Linked DNA regions of Panacibacter ginsenosidivorans. The protein of the gene in region 1 interacts with the protein of each later gene in a pairwise test. Links are inferred from orthologs where the notes say so. Each region holds a gene or a part of one and is shown on either strand. Other genes may lie near its edges. The genes, in order: nusG and rho.

Region 1 (6,413 bases):
CTGCATAAACAAGTCGAGCATTTGCTCAAATTTTGTTTTTCCCTCCGCATTGGGATCAAATTTTATGAATCGGTGTCCTAACATAAGTGTAAACTAATTAAAAATAAAAAAGGATTGTTACTAAAGCGGTAAAACATTCATGCATTTAAATTAAACCGCTGAAATGCTTTTGCCGCGAGTATTTTAAGCATAACAAAATATTCTACGGAGAGTTGTAAGTATGATAAAACCAAACCGGAAAGTACATTATTGTGCTTCTAAAACAAATAATAAAATTGAAGTTGCCCACAGCTGTTGAAAAGATAGCGAAAATTTTCTTTTCAAAATTTTGCGGTATAAAGTTTTCACTTACCTTTGCCATCCCGAAAAACGGGGTAGTTCTTTGGTGCACAATAAACCATTCAAAATCAGGATGCTTTGTTGATGCAAATTTATTCACAATTTGCCACTTTAGCTCAGCTGGTAGAGCAACTGATTTGTAATCAGTAGGTCGTTGGTTCGATTCCGACAAGTGGCTCTTTCGATATACAATTTTCAATATTCTAATAAACCGGAATTTATAAAATTGTTTAGCATTTTTGGGCAGATGGCCGAGCGGTTAAAGGCGACAGACTGTAAATCTGTTCTCTCACGAGTACGCAGGTTCGAACCCTGCTCTGCCCACAGTTCTTTGTAGTTTGAAGTTGATAATTTATCAATTTTGAATAAAATTGCGGAAGTAGCTCATTTGGTAGAGCGATAGCCTTCCAAGCTATAGGTGGCGAGTTCGAGCCTCGTCTTCCGCTCTTCTTTAGTTTGGAGTTTACAGTTTGCGAACTGCAAGCGAAGAACTCACAACTGAGTATGCCGTTGTAGCTCAGTGGTAGAGCACTTCCTTGGTAAGGAAGAGGTCGTGAGTTCAATTCTCATCAACGGCTCTGATAGCTCATTTAAAACTGAAAGTACAAGTGTGCGACGCAACAGGTGATGCCATGAAGTACTGAAGCTGGGCTCATAAGAAATGAAACTATGGTCAATGGACGGTGTCTGTTGACTGCGATTATAAACACAATTAAAAACGATAAAGATGTCTAAAGAGACCTTTAAGAGGGAGAAACCCCACGTAAATGTTGGCACCATTGGCCACGTTGACCATGGTAAAACAACTTTAACTGCAGCTATTACCGAAATCCTTTCCAAGAAAGGTTTGGCTACAGCTAAGAAATATGATGAGATCGATGGTGCGCCTGAAGAAAAAGAGCGTGGTATCACTATCAATACTGCACATGTAGAGTACCAGACAGCAAACCGCCACTATGCACACGTTGACTGTCCAGGTCACGCTGACTATGTTAAAAACATGATCACTGGTGCTGCACAGATGGACGGTGCTATTCTTGTAGTAGCTGCTACTGATGGTCCTATGCCTCAAACAAGAGAGCACATCCTGCTTGCTGGCCAGGTAGGTGTACCCCGTATGGTGGTATTTATGAATAAAGTTGACCTGGTTGATGATCCTGAATTGTTAGAACTTGTTGAGATGGAAATTCGTGAATTGTTAACTGAAAAAGGTTTCGATGGCGAAAATACCCCAATTATCAAAGGTTCTGCAACCGGTGCTTTGGCAGGAGATCCTAAGTGGGTTGGCGCTATTGATGAACTAATGGCTGCTGTTGATAGCTACATTCCATTGCCTCCGCGCCCTATTGACTTACCGTTCCTTATGTCTGTTGAAGACGTATTCTCCATCACAGGTCGTGGTACTGTTGCTACCGGCCGTATTGAGCGCGGTATTGTAAAAGTTGGTGAAGCGGTTGAGATCGTTGGTTTGATGGATGCTCCTTTGAGCTCTACTGTAACAGGTGTTGAAATGTTTAAGAAATTGCTGGATGAAGGTCAGGCTGGTGATAACGCAGGTTTATTGCTCCGCGGTATTGAGAAAAAAGATATCCGTCGTGGCATGGTGATCTGCAAACCAAAATCTATCACTCCGCACACTGAATTCAAATGCGAAGTTTATGTACTGAGCAAAGAAGAAGGTGGCCGTCACACTCCATTCTTTAATAAATACCGTCCTCAGTTCTACTTCCGTACAACTGACGTAACTGGAGAAGTTGTATTACCAGAAGGAACTGAAATGGTTATGCCTGGTGATAATGTGAGCCTCCAGGTAAAACTGATCCAGCCAATCGCTATGGAGAAAGGTTTGAAATTCGCTATCCGCGAAGGTGGACGTACAGTAGGTGCCGGACAGGTTACTGAAATTCTGAAATAATGTGGCTTCTCTATCCTTTAAAAGGGATATTGGAAAGGTTTTAATAAATTTGCAAAGTACTTGGGCGCAAGCCTGAGTACTTTGTTTCTAATAAGAAGTTCTTTAATCCTGTAAGAATTTAATTTATACGGGCATCGTACAACGGTTAGTATAGAGGTCTCCAAAACCTTCGATCTGGGTTCGAATCCTAGTGCCCGTGCTGAGTTTAAGTTTACTTGTTGATCAGGTGTAAAAGTTGAAAGGCTTTAGTAACCAACTTAATCAACCAGTTAACCAAATCAACTAAAATAAATGAACAAAGTATCTAACTACATCAAAGAAAGCTACCACGAGCTGGTAGAGAAAGTAACCTGGCCAAGTGGTTCACAATTGCAGCAATCTACAGCAATTGTATTGATTGCAACTGTTGTGATCATGCTCATGGTATCTTTAATGGACTTTGCAAGCAGTGAAGTGCTTAAACTGATCTACTCACTCTTTAAGTAAGCAAATAATGCAGGATACTCCGGAAATACAAAATGAAGTACAGCAGGCAGAAACTAAGTGGTACGTATTACGCGTGGTGAGCGGTAAGGAAAGAAAAGTAAAAGAATATCTTGATAAGGATATTGCACGCAGTGGCTGGACGGACATTATAAAACAGGTTTTCCTACCAATGGAAAAAGTTTATAAAGTGCAGAACGGTAAAAAAGTAATGCGTGAAAAAAACTATTTCCCCGGCTATGTAATGCTTGAAGTAGCTGATGGAAAACTTACTGATGATATCATTCATCACATCAGTAACATCACTAACATCATGCACTTTCTTACAGATGGAAAAGGCTCAAAAGGAAACATCATTTCTCTTCGCAAAGCAGAGGTAAATAAAATGCTTGGCAAGGTTGATGAAATGAATGACCAGGGCGTAACAATGAGCGAACCATTTATTGTTGGCGAAACGATCAAGATCATCGAAGGACCATTTAATGATTTCAATGGTGTAATTGAAGAAGTGAATGATGAAAAGAAAAAGCTGAAGGTTACTGTAAAAATCTTTGGCCGCTCTACTCCTGTTGAATTGAATTATATGCAGGTAGAGAAATTAGGTTAATATAATCTCTTTATAAACAAAAGCCCGTGGTTTAACTACGGGTTTTTTTGTTTACCAGGCCGCATTACTATTATCACGCTTTACTTGCGTCGCACTCTTATACTTTCTGTTATATAGCAACATAATCCCGATATACTTTAAAATAAATATTGATCAATAACATTTATGTTGCTCACGAAAATAATTTTAGAAGGCCCCTATAAACTTTTTTGCGGGTATTAAGAGGAACACTATTTTTGCTGCCCGCTATGGGGAATTAGCTCAGCTGGCTAGAGCGCTTGCATGGCATGCAAGAGGTCACCGGTTCGACTCCGGTATTCTCCACTTTAGTTTCTTAAAAATATAAAGGGCTGTAAAATCAAAGATTTACAGCCCTTTTTGTTAGGCTTTCTTGTGTAAAATCATATAGCAAATTGTGCTCTTTCTTTTTCTTGCATAAGTGTTCAATTGCAATAACTAAAAGACTGTACTTTAATTTCATTAATTAATATTACTTTTTAAACGTGAAACACCATTTTTTTCAGAACAAAAAAATATTACCTTCGGTTTTTAAATTAGTTGCATAACTAACCATTTTTGAATTGCCATTTTTAAAGCACATAAATTTGTTGCAATTTACTAACTGCTTCATTAATGATATGCAGTACAAGAGTGCGACGCAACAGAAGCTTAATAGCATAATTTTAGCCAGGCTCAGAAAAAAATATACCCAAACAAGAATTTATGAAACGTACTATTAAGAAAGTAGCAGTTCTCGGCAGTGGTGTTATGGGCAGCAGGATAGCTTGCCATTTTGCAGGAATTGGTGTGCAGGTTTTGTTACTGGATATTGTTCCCAAAGATGTAGCAGCAGATGCAAAACCTGCGGCAAGAAATAAAATTGTAAACGATGCATTAACGGCCGCAATAAAAAGCAATCCTTCTCCTGTTTATACTAAAGGTGTCATTAAACGCATTACTACCGGCAACTTTGATGATAATATGAAAGACATTGCTGCCTGCGATTGGATCATCGAAGTAGTAATAGAAAAACTTGACATAAAACAAAAAATATATGAACAGGTAGAAAAATACCGAAAACCCGGAACACTTATAACATCTAATACTTCGGGAATTCCGATTAATATTTTGTCGCAGGGAAGAAGTGAAGATTTTAAAAAGAATTTCTGCGGCACACACTTTTTTAATCCTCCACGCTACTTAAGATTATTAGAAATTATTCCTACAAAAGATACAGACCCTGAAGTTGTTGATTTCTTAATGCATTATGGTGACTTGTATTTAGGTAAGACAACGGTGCTTGCAAAAGACACACCCGCATTTATTGCAAACAGGATTGGTGTATTTGGTATTATGGCCATTTTCAACAGTATGCAAAAATTGGGTTTGGGCGTTGATGAGATAGATGCATTAACAGGACCAATTATCGGCAGACCAAAATCTGCAACCTTTAGAACTGCCGATGTAGTTGGTATAGATACGTTAGTAAAAGTAGCAAAGGGTGTAGCAGAGAATTGCCCCAATGATGAAGCAAAAAATATTTTTACTATCCCTGAGTGGCTTGATAAGATGATTGCTAATAACTGGCTCGGAGATAAAACAGGCCAGGGATTTTTTAAAAAAACAAAGGGTGCAGGCGGTGAGAAAGAAATTCTTACACTCAACCTGCAAACAATGGAATATGCGCCACGCATTAAACCAAAGTTTGCAACTTTAGAAACAGCCAAACCTATTGAAGATCTGAAAACCAGATTGAAAGCACTAACTGCAGGGCAAGATAAAGCCGGTGAATTTTATCGTCATTTTCACTATGCATTGTTCTCATATATTTCGCATCGCATTCCTGAAATAAGTGATGAGATCTATCGTGTAGATGATGCAATGATGGCTGGCTTTGGTTGGGAAATTGGTGCCTTTGAAAGCTGGGATACATTAGGGGTTACTAAGAATGTGGAAACAATGAAAGCAGCAGGCTATACTGTTGCTCCGTGGGTTGAAGAAATGCTGGCAGCAGGCAACAAATCATTTTATAAAGTAGAAAATGGTAAAAGGTTGTATTATGATGTTGCTAGTAAATCATACAAACCAACTCCAGGTGGAGATGCATTCATTATTCTAAATAATTATAAAGAAAAGATCGTCTGGAAAAACGGCAACGCTGCGTTATATGATATTGGTGATGATGTTGCGGCATTACAATGGAACACCAAGATGAATAGCATTGGCAGCGAAGTACTGGAAGCAATGAATAAAAGCATAACTACAGCTGAAGAAAAATTCAAGGGTCTTGTTATAGCCAATGATGGCGCAAATTTCAGCGCAGGTGCCAACGTGGGCATGATCTTTATGTTTGCCATAGAACAGGAATATGATGAGCTTGATATGGCTATACGCATGTTTCAAAATAGCATGATGCGTGTTCGTTATTCAAGCATTCCAGTTGTTATTGCGCCGCATGGTTTAACGCTTGGTGGTGGTTGCGAAATGAATTTGCATGCAGATAAAATTTGCGCTGCTGCTGAAACATATATTGGTCTTGTTGAGTTAGGTGTGGGACTTATTCCGGGTGGTGGTGGCACTAAAGAATTTGTGTTGCGTGCATCAGACGACATGCACGAAGATGAACCCGAAACAATTACATTGAAGAGCCGCTTCTTTAATATTGCAACAGCAAAAGTTGCTACATCTGGTTTTGAAGCTTATGAACTTGGCATCATGCGTAAGGGTCATGATGAAGTGGTGGTAAACCAGGGCCGGCGTATTGCTGAGGCTAAGCGAAGTGTTATCGAATTATATGAAAGCGGTTATACAATGCCTGTGCAGCGCACTGATATAAAAGTGTTAGGTCGTTCTGCATTGGGAGCTTTACTTGCTGGCATCAACGGAATGTGGCGTGGCAATTATGCAACAGATCATGATGCATTGGTTGCACGTAAACTGGCATATGTAATGTGTGGTGGCGATCTTAGCGAGCAGAGTTTGGTAAGTGAACAATACCTACTCGATCTTGAACGTGAAGCCTTCTTGAGCTTATGCGGAGAAAGAAAAACACTGGAAAGAATACAAAGT
Region 2 (6,544 bases), 2.2 Mb from region 1 along the record:
CGGCATACTTGCAGAGTTTGGAAAAGTAATCTGTATAAGCACTGGTTATTTTTGTTTAAATGAGAATAAAGTATTAACACTTCGCTTGAAAAGCGTTTTCGGCGATGATGAAAAGTCGTTGCTGCAATCATTTATAGAGATAACAGATAAATTGTATAAACATAATAAAAATTTTCAATTTGCAGGTCATAATATAAGAGAGTTTGATATTCCATATCTCTGTCGCCGCATGCTTATCAATAAAGTAAATCTGCCTGCTTATTTAAACCTGCACGGCGCTAAACCTTGGGAAGTAAGAATGATTGATACATTGCAATGGTGGAAGTTTGGTGATTATAAGCATTACACATCGCTTCATCTGCTGGCCAATGTACTGGATGTGCCCACTTCGAAAACAGATATTAATGGCGCTGATGTGCAGCATGTATATTATAAAGAAAAAAACCTGCAGCGTATTGTTGATTATTGTCAGCGTGATGTAGTTGTTGTAGCTAACCTTCTGTTGCGTTTCAAAAATCTTCCTTTATTGAAAGAAGAGAATATTACTATTGTTTCTTAATTATGAAAATATTTTTTTAAATAATTATATTATCGTCTTTATATCTTTTGGCATCGCCTGTTGTGTCACTCACTTGTACGTTCTGTTTATTGCTGAACAAAGAACAAAACACTGAAGTGTGCGACGCAAGAAAAGCTTAATAGCAGTAACAAAGTTTAGTACAAAAAATTCTTAACCTTCTTTTACACGCTTGTTACATTCAGTTATAAAAGTTAATATCTCATCTCTTCCCTGTTTCTTTGTTGCGCTTGTTACAAAACTTTGTGGAAGAAACTGCCAGGTCTGTCGCATGATATCAAGAAATGCTTTTACATGGCGATCGACGGCACCGGGCTTTTCTTTATCTGCTTTGGTAAAAACAAGTGTAAAAGGTATTTGCCATTCGCCCAACTGGTTTACAAATTCGATATCTATTTTCTGTGGCATGTGCCTGCTATCTATCAAAACAAAAATATTTACAAGGCTTTCTCTTTTGCGCAGGTAATCTTCGATCATCTTTTCCCATTTCTTTCTTTCGCTTTGTGAAATCTTTGCATAGCCATATCCAGGCAAATCCACGAGGTACCACTCTTTGTTTACAATAAAATGATTGATGAGTTTTGTTTTACCAGGAGAAGCGGAAATTTTTGCAAGCGCGTCTCTTCCGCAGATCATATTAATGAGTGAAGATTTTCCTACATTACTACGACCAATGAAAGCATATTCAGGCTTATCAGGTTTTGGACATTGCTCTACTGATGGGCTTGAGATAACATATGCCGCTTCTTTTATTTTCATGCATGCAAAGTAACAAAGAGGCGATGGACTTTAATGAATCTAATATTGCTATTCTTCAGGAGGACGTGGCCCTTTTTTAATAACAAGGCTGTCTGCCGGATATTTTGCTTTCATTTCAGTGCGAATTCCTTCGGTCCATGATAGCAAAGTTTGTTTTTCTGCATCAGTAAGTTTTGCGTTGGTATGAATAAGCGTGTAAGAACTGATTGGCATTTCACCTTCATCGATCTGTTTCTTTACTTCTTCCAGCTTGCGGTATTGACGTGCGGGGGAATAGGATGCAAATTCACTGAAGTTAAGTTCTTCTTTGCCTTCTTCAATGTGGTTATTAAGCCACCATGCTACTGGTTGTATTTCCGCATACCATGGGTACACAGTATTGTTAGTGTGACAATCATTGCATGCTTTGTCAAGTATTACACCTATGTTCTCTGGCACATTGTATACACTAGAAATATCGTTTGGACTTTTTGAGGTACTTAGATTTTTAGCGGGCTTGAAAAATTGTATAACTACAATTAATACTACGAGGACAATAAATATTTTCTTTTTCATGCAAAGGAGTTTTTACTTAAAAAAAGGGTGTAAAATATATATTTTACACCCTGAAAGATAGAAAAGATTATGAGTTCAAAATACTGATGATTGTCATATTAACTAACTAATATTTCACCTGTCATTTCTTTTGGAATCGAAAGACCCATCATAGTTAGTATACTTGGTGCAAGATCTCCTAATTTACCTGGTTTAACAGTGCCATGCCAGTCACTGTCTATTACAAACAACGGAACCAGGTTTAATGTATGTGCTGTATTCGGTGATCCATCCTCATTGATAAGATAATCTGCATTACCATGATCTGCTGTAAGGAATACTGTATAACCATGCGCTAATGCTGCGGTTACAACACGCTCTACACATCTATCAACTGTTTCAACAGCTTTGATAGCCGCCTGCCAAACGCCGGTATGACCAACCATATCTGCGTTTGCGTAATTGAGGCAAATAAAATCTGCTGTTTCGTTTTCAATTTCAGGAATAAGTTTATCTGTTATTTCCACAGCGCTCATTTCAGGTTGCAGATCATAAGTTGCAACTTTCGGCGAAGGCACCATGATGCGGCTTTCACCGGTAAAAGGTGTTTCTCTGCCACCACTGAAAAAGAAAGTTACGTGGGGATATTTTTCTGTTTCAGCAATGCGTATTTGTTTCTTATTATTTGCCTGTAATACTTCACCAATTGTATTGTTCAGGTTGTCATTCTCAAAAATGATGTGTACATTCTTAAAAGTTTTATCATATTCTGTCATGGTAGTATAATGCAGCTGCAAAGCATGCATGTTAAACTCAGGGAAATCTTTTTGAGTTAATACTTCCGTTATTTCTCGGCAGCGGTCTGTGCGAAAATTGAAGCACATTACTACATCTCCATCTCTTATGGTAGCCAATGGTTGCTGGTCTTCTGCAACTATTATGGTAGGTTTTATAAATTCATCTGTAATCTCTGCAGCGTAAGATTGTTCAATAGCAGCAATTGCATCAGTTGCTTTTTGACCTTCTCCTTTTATCAATGCATCATAAGCCAATTTTACACGTTCCCATCTTTTATCCCGGTCCATAGCATAATAGCGGCCACTTACAGAAGCTATTTTACCAACAGAAGAGTTGAGATGCTGCTGCAGCTCTTTTATAAATCCAAGACCACTTTTTGGGTCTGTATCCCGACCATCTGTAAACGCATGAATATATACTTCTGTAAGGCCATTTGCTTTACAGATATCACAAATAGCTTCCAGGTGCCTGATGTGACTGTGTACACCGCCATCGCTTACCAGGCCAAGTAAATGAAAAGGTTTGCTGTTTTCTTTTGCATAACGGATGGCAGCCAGCATGTTTTCATTTGTTGCAAGTTCTCCATCTCTTACAGCAACATTTATGCGTTGCAATTCCTGGTAAACAACACGACCTGCACCAAGGTTTAGGTGTCCAACTTCACTATTACCCATTTGTCCATTTGGTAAACCTACAGCTTCACCGCAGGTAACTAGGGTAGTGTTGGGATATTTTTTGTATAAAGATGTTACAAAAGGAACATTTGCATTTTGAATAACGTCTGAGGTCTTTACTTTTCCTAAACCCCATCCATCCATGATAACCAGTATTGCTTTTTTATTTTTCATTTTTTTCTATATTAATTGTGAAAGCTGTTGCGGTAAAACTACATTAATTTGATAATTTGCCGGAGTGGAATAAATGATAGCACTGTAAAATTCTGCAATTTGGCATACTTTTAGTCCTATCAAGAACAATAAAAATTTATTATGAAAAAAATGATGATAATGATGGGGATAGTTCTTTCGATGAACTCCTTTATTGTTGTCGGTGATATTGATAAAATAATCAATGCCCTTAATGCAGGTAACGCAGCCCAATTCAGTAATTACTTTGATGACTTTCTTGATATAAAACTTCCTGAAAAGGACGAAATAAAGAACGTTGGTAAAAATCAGGCTACTATTACCGTTAAAAGCTTTTTTAGTGATAATAGCGTTAGCGGTTTTGAAAAAACATCCCAGCGTGAAATGGGTGGCACCATGTATCTTACCGGCAAACTTAAAGGTGGTTCTAAAAGTTATAATATAACCTTATTGATGAAAGACCGGGGTGATAAATTATCGATTATTTCGATAAGAATCAGCTAATTCTTAAATCCCGCCAGATTCCGGCGGGATTTTTTATAAGTATAATTTTTAACTTTTTCCTGCTAAATAAAGCAATTGAAGTAAAAGAGTGCGACGCAACAAAGACGCACAAAGGACTATAGTTAGGCTCAAAAAAATAAAAAGCCATCCGTTAACAGGTGGCTTTTTTATTGCAGGCAATACAAATCTTTTTATCCATTCATGCTGGCAAGAAACTCTTCGTTGCTCTTGGTGCCACGCATACGTTTCAATAATTCAGACATTGCTTCTTCTGTGTTCATATCGTTGATATAAAGACGGAGAATATTCATTCTTGCCAAGACTTCTCTGTCTAATAACAAATCATCACGACGGGTAGATGAGGCCACAAGATCGATGGCCGGATAGATACGTTTGTTGCCCAATCTGCGATCGAGAACAAGTTCCATGTTACCGGTGCCTTTGAACTCTTCAAAAATCACCTCGTCCATTTTACTACCGGTTTCAATAAGCGCTGTTGCAAGAATAGTTAATGATCCGCCGTGTTCAATTTTACGGGCTGCACCAAAGAACTGTTTAGGTTTTTGCATTGCATTAGCTTCCACACCTCCACTTAAAACCTTGCCACTTGCAGGTGCTACTGTATTGTGTGCACGGGCCAAACGGGTAATTGAATCAAGCAATATCACCACATCATGGCCACACTCTACCAAACGTTTTGCTTTTTGTAAAGCAACAGTAGAAACTTTAACGTGCTTTTCTGCGGGTTCATCAAAAGTAGAAGCAATTACTTCTGCTTTTACACTGCGTTCCATATCAGTAACCTCTTCCGGACGTTCATCTATAAGCACTACCATTAAATAGCACTCAGGGTGATTAGCTGCAATAGCATTCGCTACTTCTTTAAGTAACATTGTTTTACCAACCTTTGGCTGGGCTACTATCAAACCACGCTGACCTTTACCGATTGGTGTAAAAAGGTCCATGATCCTGGTACTGTAATTAGATGGAGTGGTGAACAGGTTAAGTTTCTCAAATGGGAATAGTGGAGTTAAATAATCAAATGGTACCCTGTCTCTTACTTCTTCAGGACTTTTTCCATTAATACTCTCAACCTTCAGCAATGCAAAATATTTTTCACCTTCTTTTGGAGGACGCACTGCACCAAAAACAGTATCACCGGTTTTTAAACCGAATAATTTTATTTGTGAAGGAGAGACATAAATATCATCAGGCGAAGAAAGATAATTGTAATCGGAGGAGCGCAGGAATCCATAGCCATCAGGCATCATTTCCAATACACCTTCTGCCTGTATAATTCCATCGAATTCAATATTAAAAGCGGGCTCCTTCTTGCTACTATAAGTTTTAGGAGCTGCTACTTCTTCCACCTCATCCATGAGATCAACAGGATCATCATCGAGTATTAAAGGTTCATCATCACCCAGCATGCTTATCAACCTGCTCCCCATTTCAAGGTCAGGGAGATCTAGCTCTACTGGAGCTGGTTTCTCGGGTTTTACAGGTGGTTTTGCATCTGCACTTTCTGCTTCCTCTTTTTCTTTGGGTTTGCGCCCCCTTTTCTTTTTGTCGTCTTTAGCAACATCAGCTGCATCAGTATTTGCAGTTGTTTCAGGTTCATTTATAACTTCAGCCTCCTCAGTTACGTTGGCTGTATTTGCTTTAATAATGCGTTTACGCTTTGGTTTTTCAGCACCGTTTTTAGCTGCTTCTCCTGATGTAAGAGCCTGTTTGTCAAGGATCTTATAAATAAGTTCCTGTTTATCGGCTTTTTTAGCATGAGGGATGCTTAGTTGATCAGCGATGTCGAGCAATTCAGGCACCAGCATGTCGTTCAATTGCAGAATGTCGTACATAAAAATATTGTAAAAAGAATAATTGATGTTAAATCTTTACCCGTCTAAAAAATTGAAGATTAATGATCGGTTGATTGAGAAAACGAGTGAGCTGAGAGGGCTTGACACAGACTATTCAGCTTGTTTCCGCTGCAATGATACGGCAAAATGTTTAAAGCCAAAGATTTTTTTTATGAGCCGGACTGTATGTTTTCTTGGCATCTTCGTTGCGTCGCACAGCGTGTTCAGTAAGATGAGATGGCAGCAAGAGAATCTTTAATCGTTAAACAAAAAGTTAAAACATAATGATAGCGGTTTTTTCCAGTTATATATAAGCACCAGAATGCATAAAATCAACTTTAGTTTCAGGAAACTAAAGTTGCAGAAGTGTAGAAAAATACCCGTAACAAGTATTCGTGATTTTATGGTATTATACTGTAGTTGTCCAGCCTTATCTTTGCTGCCCCAAAGCCAGTTGTAGTAAAGGGTATTACCAAATTGTGACATTCCTAGCAGTTAAATGCTGATAAACTTACAAGCAGTACAAGTGAGTGACACAACAAAGTAAAATAGCATTACCGCAGTCTGTAACAAAAAATAAATTTCATTAAAGAAAAGGGTATGTTCAATAAAAGAATTAAAATAAAGGAGCTGCTACAAAGTAAGCAAAC

Evidence for each region.
Region 2: the proteins of nusG (region 1) and rho interact in binary tests that used the Escherichia coli proteins (3 or more experiments, as listed by UniProt). The link is inferred for Panacibacter ginsenosidivorans from one-to-one orthologs.

What each region holds. Positions count from the first base shown.
Region 1 is NZ_CP042435.1:867,570-873,982, reverse strand. Bases 1,695-4,545 are described here. They hold nusG (transcription termination/antitermination protein NusG), read left to right. Parts: upstream 1,695-2,747; coding sequence 2,748-3,344; downstream 3,345-4,545. Other genes in these bases: FRZ67_RS03580 (3-hydroxyacyl-CoA dehydrogenase NAD-binding domain-containing protein), read left to right, coding at 4,068-4,545; secE (preprotein translocase subunit SecE), read left to right, coding at 2,546-2,740; tuf (elongation factor Tu), read left to right, coding at 1,695-2,254. Outside these bases: FRZ67_RS03630 (vWA domain-containing protein), read right to left, coding at 1-84; more of tuf, read left to right, coding at 1,067-1,694; more of FRZ67_RS03580, read left to right, coding at 4,546-6,413. UniProt on the Escherichia coli protein: Part of the processive rRNA transcription and antitermination complex (rrnTAC). The complex forms an RNA-chaperone ring around the RNA exit tunnel of RNA polymerase (RNAP).
Region 2 is NZ_CP042435.1:3,044,674-3,051,217, forward strand. The notes cover bases 3,563-6,544. They hold rho (transcription termination factor Rho), read right to left. Parts: upstream 5,895-6,544; coding sequence 4,230-5,894; downstream 3,563-4,229. Other genes in these bases: FRZ67_RS12870 (DUF4783 domain-containing protein), read left to right, coding at 3,658-4,038; asnS (asparagine--tRNA ligase), read left to right, coding at 6,495-6,544. Also shown: FRZ67_RS12850 (ribonuclease H-like domain-containing protein), read left to right, coding at 1-559; yihA (ribosome biogenesis GTP-binding protein YihA/YsxC), read right to left, coding at 731-1,336; FRZ67_RS12860 (heme-binding domain-containing protein), read right to left, coding at 1,385-1,891; gpmI (2,3-bisphosphoglycerate-independent phosphoglycerate mutase), read right to left, coding at 1,990-3,516. UniProt on the Escherichia coli protein: Facilitates transcription termination by a mechanism that involves Rho binding to the nascent RNA, activation of Rho's RNA-dependent ATPase activity, and release of the mRNA from the DNA template.